3 linked regions of the Roseateles amylovorans genome follow. The protein of the gene in region 3 interacts with the protein of the main gene of each other region in a pairwise test. Links are inferred from orthologs where the notes say so. Each region holds a gene or a part of one and is shown on either strand. Other genes may lie near its edges. The genes, in order: secB, lysA and N4261_RS19740.

Region 1 (2,896 bases), 610 kb from region 3 along the record:
CGCACCAGCGACCGCGTAGGCCGCTGTCGCACGGCTGAACCCCACCCTGCCCGCCCCGTGCAATCCCGCACCGGCCAAAAGGCGCAAAGCGCTCCCGACGGGGCCGATCGCGCCGATGCGGCTGAGCGCTCCGAACACGGCGCGTCGACGGCCGGGTTGTTGCGGATCCGGTGGTGGCGAACCGCGCGGAATCACGATGCGGCGCCGGTCATCGCCCCGATCACCATTCGGCGCGGGCTTGGCGACCCATCAGAGCGTCCATCGCGCCCTGGGTGTCCAGCCGGCCTTCCAGCACGTCGACCACCGCGGCGGCGATCGGCATGTCGACCTGCAGGCTCCGGGCGCGCGCCAGCACGGTGGGCGCGCTGTAGACACCCTCGGCCACATGCCCGAGCCGCTGCAGGATGCCGGGCAGGTCCAGGCCCTCGGCCAGCAGCAGACCGACGCGCCGATTGCGCGACAGGTCGCCAGTGGCCGTCAGCACCAGGTCGCCCAGGCCGGCCAGGCCGAGCAGGGTTTCCGTCTGGGCGCCCAGGGCCAACGCCAGGCGCTGCATTTCGGCCAGGCCTCGGGTGATCAGTGCGGCGCGGGCATTCAGGCCCGGGCCCTGATGGCCTCGTGCCTCGGCGGCCAGCCGCAGGCCATCGGCGATGCCGACGGCGATCGCCATCACGTTCTTGACGGCGCCGCCCACCTCCACGCCCACGGGGTCGGCCGAGGAGTACACCCGCAGCCGATCGCTGTGAAAGGCCTGCACGCCCAGTTGCGCCAGGGCCGCGTCATGCGAGGCGGACACCAGCGCCGTCGGCTGCCCCGCCGCCACTTCCTGCGCGAAGCTGGGGCCCGACAGCACGCCGGTCGCCAGATGCGGCACCACCTCGCGGGCAATCTCATGCCCCAGGCGACCGGTGCCGGCTTCGAAGCCCTTGCACAGCCACAGGCAGCGTGTGCCCGCCGGCAGATGGCCCAGCATGCCGCGCAAGGCGGCCATGGGCGTGGCGATCACGATCAGGCCGTCGCGGCCGTGGGCCAGCGCGGCATCGAGTTGATCGGTCAGGCCGAGCGTCTCGGGCAGAGGCGCATCGGGCAGATAGCGCGCATTGCGCCGGGCGCTGCGCATCGCGGCGATGCCGGACGCATCGCGGGCCCACAACAGCACCTCATGGCGCGCACTGGCGGCAATGGCCAGCGCCGTGCCCCAGGCGCCAGCACCGAGAACGCTGATCTTCATGCGGAACACTTCATCGTCGAGTCGGGCGCGAGCCCCAGACAACAACGCCGGCCGGTCGGCCCGGAAGGGGCCGTCCGGCCGGCGCCTCGTCCCGGCACACGCGGCGCCGGGGCGGATTTCAGTTCGCTCAGTTCGGCGCGGATTCGCCGTTGGTCTGCTGAGCCATCAGTTGGGCCTGCTGCGCTTCGAACATCGCCTGGAAGTTCACTTCGGTCAGCAGCACCGGCGGGAAACCGGCACGGGTGCAGACGTCGGAGACGATTGCACGCAGGTAGGGATAGATCATCTGCGGGCAGACGATGGACAGGATGCCCTCGAGCTGCTCCTGCGGCAGGTTGCGGATCTCGAAGATGCCGGCCTGCTTGGCTTCGATCAGGAACAGGGTCTTTTCTTCGACAGTGGTCGTGACGGTGGCGGTCACGCTGACCTCGAACAGGCCCTCGGCCACCGGTTCGGCGGCCAGCGAGAGCTTGATGTCGACCTGCGGCTGGGCCTGTTCCAGGAGGATCTGCGGAGCGTTGGGCTGCTCCAGCGACAGATCCTTCAGGTACATGCGCTGAATCTGGAACACGGGGGTGTTGGTGTCGTCTGCCATGTGGGTCATCCAAATGAAAAAGCCCGCCAGCGGCGGGCCGCGGCGGGCATTATGACCGAGGGGGCCGCGCACTCGCGAAAGGGCCGCCCCGGGACCGGCGCGGTGATGTGACCGCGCGTTTCAGACGTGAGCCCGCAACGGGCCTCAAGCGCCTTGCAGCAGCGGTTGCAGACCGCCGCGCTGATCCAGCGCGATCAGATCGTCACATCCGCCGACATGGGTATCGCCGATGAAGATCTGCGGCACGGTGCGACGACCGGTGAGCTCGATCATCGAATCGCGTTGAGCCGGATCCAGGTCCACGCGGACTTCCTCGATCTGCTCCACGCCACGTTGCTTGAGCAGCGACTTGGCGCGCACGCAGTACGGGCAGACCAAGGTGGTGTACATCTTCACGGCGGCCATCGCCAGTTCTCCAATAGGTCGAATCGAGGATCGAGGCGGTGTCCGCCTCAGCGTCGAGACAGGCTCGACGACAGGGCGAACGCCGATGCAGCCGTCAGGGCGATCAGGCTGCGGACTTCTCGATCGGCAAACTGGCTTCGCGCCAGGCGGCGAGACCGCCGCTGAGCGCCACCACGTTTGCATAGCCCTGTTTGCGAAGGATGCCAGCGGCGCGCGAAGCGCGTGTGCCGCTCTTGCACATCAGCACCACCGGCAGGGCCTTGTTGGTGGGGAGTTGCTTGATCGGGTCGGTCGTGCCAGTGAGCACCGACAGCGGCACATTGCGCGCGCCGCCCGCATGAGCCGCCGCGAATTCGTCGGGCTCGCTGACATCGATCAGCACGCCCTTTTCGCGATTGATCAGCCGCACGGCTTCCGCCGTCGCGATGCCGCCCGCCTTGCCGCGCACCGACGTCCACAGCAACAAGCCGCCGGACACGAGGGCCGTCAGCACCAGATACCAGTTGTCGATCAGAAACTTCAAGGCCAGGTCCGGAGGATCAAAAGCGCGGATTATAGGAACCGAACCGACTGAGCGCCCGTTCGGACCGCCCGCGCCGCGATTCCGGCGATGCGCCCGCAGGCGCCCGCAGGCGTGCGGACGGGAGGCCGGCGCGTGTGCGGCG
Region 2 (3,123 bases), 3.1 Mb from region 3 along the record:
GTTGTCAGCGGCGTCTTCGACTTCAGTCGGGCAGTTGAAGGTGAAGGCGGCCGGCATGAAAATCAGCACGGACCACTTGCCCTTCAGCGACTCTTCAGTCACGTCAATGAACTTCCCGTTGTGGAAGGCTTGCGTCTTGAAGGGCTGAACTTGGGTGTTGATCAGGGACATGTTTTCGTCTCGCTGTAAGGGTGGATGGGATGAGTTGGATCATAGGAGCATCCCCCCACTGGCGGCTTTGAATTCCCCAATGAGGCTTATTGCCATTGGCTATTGATCGGAACTATCGACTGTCATTTGGTCGATAGACAACGTTGATAGATCATGCGGGGCGGGATTTCAAGCCGTCCGTCGCCAGCGCCAGTCGTAGAGCCCCAGGCACGACACGACCTCGCACGATCAGGCACCCAGCCATCCCGCCAACCAGCGCGATCAGGCAACGGGCCACACCACCGACCAGCACGATCAAGCACCCGGCCACCGCACCACTCAGCACGATCAGGCACCCGGCCACCCCACCGCCCAGCACGATCAGGCACCCGGCCACCACACCACCCAGCACGATCAGGGGGACCGGGGCCCCGTTTGCTCCGTGTCCCTTCTTCGTCGGACTAACGTCCGCCGAATTCATTCCTGATACCTCCGCAAACGGGGCCCCGGTCCCCCTGATCCGATATACCCCCATCCAGCACCTTCAACCCCCAGCCACCACTCCCACTCATCACAAATGTCCGTGGTCGGATGACGGATGACGGATCGCCGGAGATCGAAGATGGGAAATGGGAGATGGGAGACAGAAGCTGGAAGTTGAAGGTGGGGTCTGAAATGGAAGATGGGACGCGGCACCCCGAGCACCTGAGACGGCCAAGCGCCGCCACCCACGGGCCATGGCGCGGCATTCCATGGGCTCGATGGTGAGCCGATGGGTATGGGCGGGTGGGACCCGCCACGTCATCCGTATCAGATTCGGCAGGCAGTCCTTAAAAGCGCTCGAGCGCCAGCAGATCGTCGACGCTTTGGCGGCGGCGGATCAGTCGGTCCTCGTCACCATCGATCAGCACTTCGGCAATCAGCGGACGGCTGTTGTAGTTGCTGGACATGGAAGCCCCATAGGCCCCGGTGTCGTGAATGACCAGCAGGTCGCCGACCCGGGCCTGCGGCAGGTCGCGAGTGAGGACGACACCCCCATCGCCCTGGGTGAAGACGTCGCCGGATTCGCACAGCGGCCCGGCCACCACCGTGGCCTGCGAGGGTCGGGAAAGGCCGTCCGCGGGAATCAGGCTCATGGCATGGAAGCTGCCGTACATCGCCGGCCGCATGAGTTCGTTGAAGCCCGCGTCGACGAGCACGAAGTGCTGCCGTCCCTGGGCCTTCACCGCCCGCACCTCAGCCAGCAACACGCCCGATTCCGCCACCAGGTAGCGCCCCGGCTCCAGCTCCAGCGCCAGCGCATGGCCGATCACGGACTCTGCCTCCTTCCGCGCCGCATCCCACAGGCTGAAGTAGTGGTCGATGTCGATGCCAGCCTCGCCATCGCGATACGGAATGGACAACCCGCCCCCTGCGGAGATGGCCTTCAGATCATGCCCCGCCGCCTGCACCTGCCGGACCAGCGTGACCATGGCGCCGCTGACTTGCGCCAGATGCCCGTAATCCACGCCCGAGCCGATGTGCATGTGCAGCCCGATCAAGGTCAGTCCTTGCTCCCGGATGGCCTGCAACGCCTGGGGCAACTGTTCATGCCAGATGCCGTGCTTGCTGTGCTCGCCGCCGGTGTTGGTCTTGTTGCTGTGACCGTGCCCGAAGCCGGGATTCAGCCGCAGCCACACCGGGTGCCCCGGAGAAACCGCGCCCAGTTGCGCCAGCATGTCGATAGACCCTGCGTTGACCGGTACCCGGTGCGCCACCACGGTCTCCAACGTCTCCCGATCCAGCAGGTCCGCCGTGAAGACGATGCCCGAATGCACCGCGTCATCGCCCTGGCCGACCGTGTAGCCGGCTGCCAGCGCGCGCAGGATCTCACCGCGGGAAACCGCATCCACCTTCACACCCTGCTCCCGCATCAGTCGCAGGATGTGGGTGTTGGAACAGGCCTTCTGTGCGAACCGCACCGTGTCGAAGCCCCGGAGTGCGGCGATTCGTTCCCGGATCACGGCCGCGTCGTACACCCACAGTGGCGTGCCGTAGCGCGCCGTGAGTTGCAGAAGTCGCTGGGCGCGGGCGGGACTGAGGGCTTGAGGCATGGTGATGGGGTGCAGGCTTGCATGTTGGGGAAGGATCCGCATCGACGCCGCAGCGCCATCGATCCGACGGGCAGGAGACCGATGCAGAAGCCTGCTGGAGCATCGTCGCTCCATGCCATTCAATCAAATGCTTTTGTTTCGCGATGGCATTCAGGATTGATATGCTCGTGCCGATCCGGCTCAGGTGATTGAGCTTCGACTTCTTCTGCTCGATCAGCGCGACCCATGTCCCTCACCCATCGCCACATAGAAGTGTTCCGCGCCGTGATGACGGCGGGAAGCGTCACCGGCGCCGCGCAGTTGCTGTTCACCTCACAGCCCACCGTGAGCCGGGAGCTGGCTCGGATGGAATCTTTGCTGGGCTACGCGCTGTTTGAACGGTCCGCCGGCCGCTTGCGACCGACGTCCCGCGCGCTCGCATTGTTCGACGAGGTCCAGCGGGCCTATCACGGGCTGGATCAAGTCGTCGCGAGAGCCCAATCCCTGGGCCGTGCGCAAGATGAGCGCCTGCAGGTGCTCACGCTACCCGCCCTGGCGCACGCGCTGCTTCCGGCAGCAAGTCAGCGCTGGCTGACCCGGCATCCCGAAGCCCGCCTGTCACTGACGCCGCAGGAATCACCGCTGCTGGAGGAATGGATGGCGGCGCAGCGTTTCGACCTCGGCTTGAGCGAAGTCAGCGCCGCCGTGCCGGGCACCCAGAGCGAAACGCTGGTGGCGCTCGATGAAGTCTGCGTGCTCCCGGCTGGGCATCGGCTGTCCGCGAAGGCGGTGCTGGAACCGCGTGATTTCGAAGGGGAACGCTTTGTGAGCCTGTCGGCCGAGGATCCCTATCGCCGGCAGTTCGATGCCATCTTCGCGGCAGCCGGCGTTCAACGCCGAT
Region 3 (2,971 bases):
GCCAGGTGGCGACAAGCAGCACCAGGATCCTTGCGTAGAGATGAAGGGAGACGATCAGCCAGTCCCGCCACAAGGGCAGCGAGGTTCGAAACGGTGATCTCATGCGCTGGCGCTCGGCGGTCTGACGGTGCGCCGATGCTAGGGACGCCATCCGTTGCCTGCCGTTCGCCAAGGTTAGGCTGGGTAAATATGGCTCCTGGGCAGTGCCATCCGCATCGTCAATCCGCCCCCTGGCCGCGCTTGTGCACGGATCTCGCCCCCATGCAGGGCAAAGGCGCGCTGGGCGATGGCCAGGCCCAGGCCCACGCCCTGCACATTCTCCGACCCGGCCACTCGCGCAAAGGGCTCGAAGATCCTGTCCAGCATGTCCGGCGGCACGCCTGGACCCTGGTCTTCGATCCAGCAGTTCAGGCTGTCGGTGGCGGCATCGATCTCGACCCTGACCTGCACCTCGCTGCCTGCCGAGGTGAACTTGATCGCATTGCGGATCACGTTCTCGAAGGCACGGTAGATCAGCTCGCCATGCACTTCGGCCACGAACTGGCCCTGCGCTTCCAGCCGGAGTGATTTGCCTTGGGCCTGGGCTTCGAACTGAGCGTCCTCGGCGATCGCCTGGAGCAGGTCCAGCACATCGATCCGGCTCGCGGGCGTGAAGCCCGCGCCGGCTTCCAGGCGGTGCCAGGTCAGGAGTTCCTCGATCAAGGCGTCCAGGCGCTGGCTCTCCCGCTCGATGCGGTCGAGCATGGCATCCGTTTGCTCCGGGGATTGCCGCAGCAGTCCGATGGCCAGTTGCAGTCGCGCCAGCGGCGATCTGAGCTCGTGCGAGATGTCGTGCAGCAGCAGGTTGCGGGATTCGGTGACCTGTTGGAGCTGCCTCGCCATGCGGTCGAAATCGCCGGCCAGGTCGACGATCTCATCATTGCGCCGCCCCATGCGGTCCTGCACCCGGGTATCCAGATGGCCTTCGGCCACCCGGTGCAGGGCCCAACTGAGATGGCGGATCGGACGTGACAAATACCATGCCAGCCCCGCGCTGGTGAGCAGCATCGTGACCAGCACCGAGCCCAGCGGCACGACCGGTACCAGGCCGAAGAGCAGCATCATCTCGGCATCGTTGGGCGGTGGACGACGGCCGGTGAGGTGAAAGTAGAAGGTCACGCAGACCAGGGTCAAGGTCATTCCGGCCCATTGCGACAGGAAGAACTTCCAGAACAGGCGTCCGGTGCGCCGGGTGCCCGCCATGATCAATCCTCCAGCAGTTGGTAGCCGCGCCCGCGCACGCTCTGGATCCAGGACTGCCCATCGGCGCGCAAGCCGAGCTTTTGCCGGATGCTGCTGATGTGGACGTCGATGCGTCGATCGAACGGCGCCAGCGGCTGGCCGAAGGCCTGCTGCGAAATGTCCTGCTTGCTGATCAGCTGGCCCGCATGCCGGATCAGGATCTCCAAGAGCGTGAACTCGGTGCCGGTCAGATCCAGCGGCTCGCCTTGCCAGAGTGCCCTGCGGCTGCCCGGCCACAGCTGCAACGGGCCGGCCTGAAGCATTTTGGAGGCGGGCGGACCCAGCGGCGAGAGCGTGGCCGCACGGGCCTCCGTGCGCCGCAGGATGGCCCGGATGCGCGCCACCAGTTCGCCGGGGGTGCAGGGCTTGGGCACATAGTCATCGGCGCCCATGTCCAGGCCCACGATGCGGTCGATGTTGTCGCCGCGGGCGGTGAGCATCACCACCGGCACGAGGCTGCTGCTGCGGATGCGGCGCAGCGCCTCGATGCCCGACACCCGCGGCATCATGATGTCCAGGATCACGATGCTGTAGGCGGTGCTCGTCGCCGCCAGGACGCCGGCCTCGCCGTCATGCACCGCATCCACCTCGAAGCCTTCTCGCACGAGGTACTGCGACAGCATCGCGGTCAGGTCGACATCGTCGTCCACGATCAGGACCTTGTTCATCGGCCTTGTTCCGTGAAAAAAGGAAGGAAGTATCCCGTTCGGCGACGCCTGCATGGGCGTGGCACCGCAGGCATTTACCCAGCTTAACGCAGGGCGCGCCCGGTTAACGGACCTGCTCACTAGCATCCGGCGAGCAGGTAAATCCATGATCCGAGCATTCATCCTTTCAGAGCGGGCCGTCGTTGCGACCGTCCTGTTCTGGGCCCTGGCCGGCTGTGCCGTGGGCCCGACCTATTCCGGGCCGCCGCAGGCCGCCGCATCGTCCTGGCAGGCACCGCTGCCGCATGGTGGACAGGTCGGCGGGCTGACCGACTGGTGGTCGCAGTTTCACGATCCCGCGCTGAGCCAGCTCATCGCCTGGGCCGAGGCCGACAGTCCCACACTGACCCAGGCCTGGGCCAGCATTCAGAAGGCCCGCGCCACCCTGATCCAGGACCGCGCCGGCGGTCTGCCGTCCCTGACCGGCACAGGCAACGCGAGTCGCAGCAAGCAGCTCACCGGCACCCAGAGCGCGATCACCCGCATGGCCAGCGCCGGTTTGGATGCGAGCTGGGAAATCGATCTCATGGGTCGGATCCGCCGGATGAGCGAGGCCTCGTCGGCGCGCGTCGAGGCGCGTCAGGCGGACTGGCACGAGGCGCGCATCTCGCTGGCCGCCGAGGTGGCGGACACCTATGTCCAATACCGGGCCTGCGGGCTGCTGGCCCAGTTGTATGAGCGCGAATGGCAGTCGCTGGCCGCCACCGAGCGCGCCACCGCGGCCATGGTGCAGGCCGGCTTGTCCGCCCCGTCCGACGGCGCACTGGCCCGGGCGAACTTGGCCAGCGGCCGATCCACCCTGCTGCGCCAGCAGGCCGATTGCGCGATTCAGGTCAAGGCGCTGGTCTATCTGACGGGTCAGGAGGAAGCGTCGTTGCGAGACCAACTGGCCGGGAGCTCGGTGATTCCCCAGCCTGCCGAGTTGAGTGTGGACCGCCTGCCCGCCGACGTGGTGCGTCAGCGTCCCGACGTGGTCTCGCTGG

What was found.
Region 1: the proteins of N4261_RS19740 (region 3) and secB interact in binary tests that used the Escherichia coli proteins (3 or more experiments, as listed by UniProt). The link is inferred for Roseateles amylovorans from one-to-one orthologs.
Region 2: the proteins of N4261_RS19740 (region 3) and lysA interact in binary tests that used the Escherichia coli proteins (3 or more experiments, as listed by UniProt). The link is inferred for Roseateles amylovorans from one-to-one orthologs.

What each region holds. Positions count from the first base shown.
Region 1 is NZ_CP104562.2:5,368,261-5,371,156, forward strand. The notes cover bases 93-2,834. They hold secB (protein-export chaperone SecB), read right to left. Parts: upstream 1,827-2,834; coding sequence 1,359-1,826; downstream 93-1,358. Other genes in these bases: N4261_RS22270 (NAD(P)H-dependent glycerol-3-phosphate dehydrogenase), read right to left, coding at 221-1,231; grxC (glutaredoxin 3), read right to left, coding at 1,971-2,231; N4261_RS22285 (rhodanese-like domain-containing protein), read right to left, coding at 2,335-2,754. In the rest of the region: N4261_RS22265 (Bug family tripartite tricarboxylate transporter substrate binding protein), read right to left, coding at 1-45. UniProt on the Escherichia coli protein: One of the proteins required for the normal export of some preproteins out of the cell cytoplasm. It is a molecular chaperone that binds to a subset of precursor proteins, maintaining them in a translocation-competent state.
Region 2 is NZ_CP104562.2:1,641,164-1,644,286, reverse strand. What follows is about bases 113-3,081. They hold lysA (diaminopimelate decarboxylase), read right to left. Parts: upstream 2,244-3,081; coding sequence 981-2,243; downstream 113-980. Other genes in these bases: N4261_RS07105 (LysR family transcriptional regulator), read left to right, coding at 2,469-3,081; ahpC (alkyl hydroperoxide reductase subunit C), read right to left, coding at 113-171. In the rest of the region: more of ahpC, read right to left, coding at 1-112; more of N4261_RS07105, read left to right, coding at 3,082-3,123. UniProt on the Escherichia coli protein: Specifically catalyzes the decarboxylation of meso-diaminopimelate (meso-DAP) to L-lysine. Is not active against the DD- or LL-isomers of diaminopimelate.
Region 3 is NZ_CP104562.2:4,756,396-4,759,366, reverse strand. The notes cover bases 98-2,914. They hold N4261_RS19740 (response regulator transcription factor), read right to left. Parts: upstream 1,950-2,914; coding sequence 1,245-1,949; downstream 98-1,244. Other genes in these bases: N4261_RS19735 (efflux transporter outer membrane subunit), read left to right, coding at 2,095-2,914; N4261_RS19745 (HAMP domain-containing sensor histidine kinase), read right to left, coding at 175-1,242; N4261_RS19750 (hypothetical protein), read right to left, coding at 98-103. Also shown: more of N4261_RS19750, read right to left, coding at 1-97; more of N4261_RS19735, read left to right, coding at 2,915-2,971. UniProt on the Escherichia coli protein: Response regulator member of the two-component regulatory system CpxA/CpxR which responds to envelope stress response by activating expression of downstream genes including cpxP, degP, dsbA and ppiA.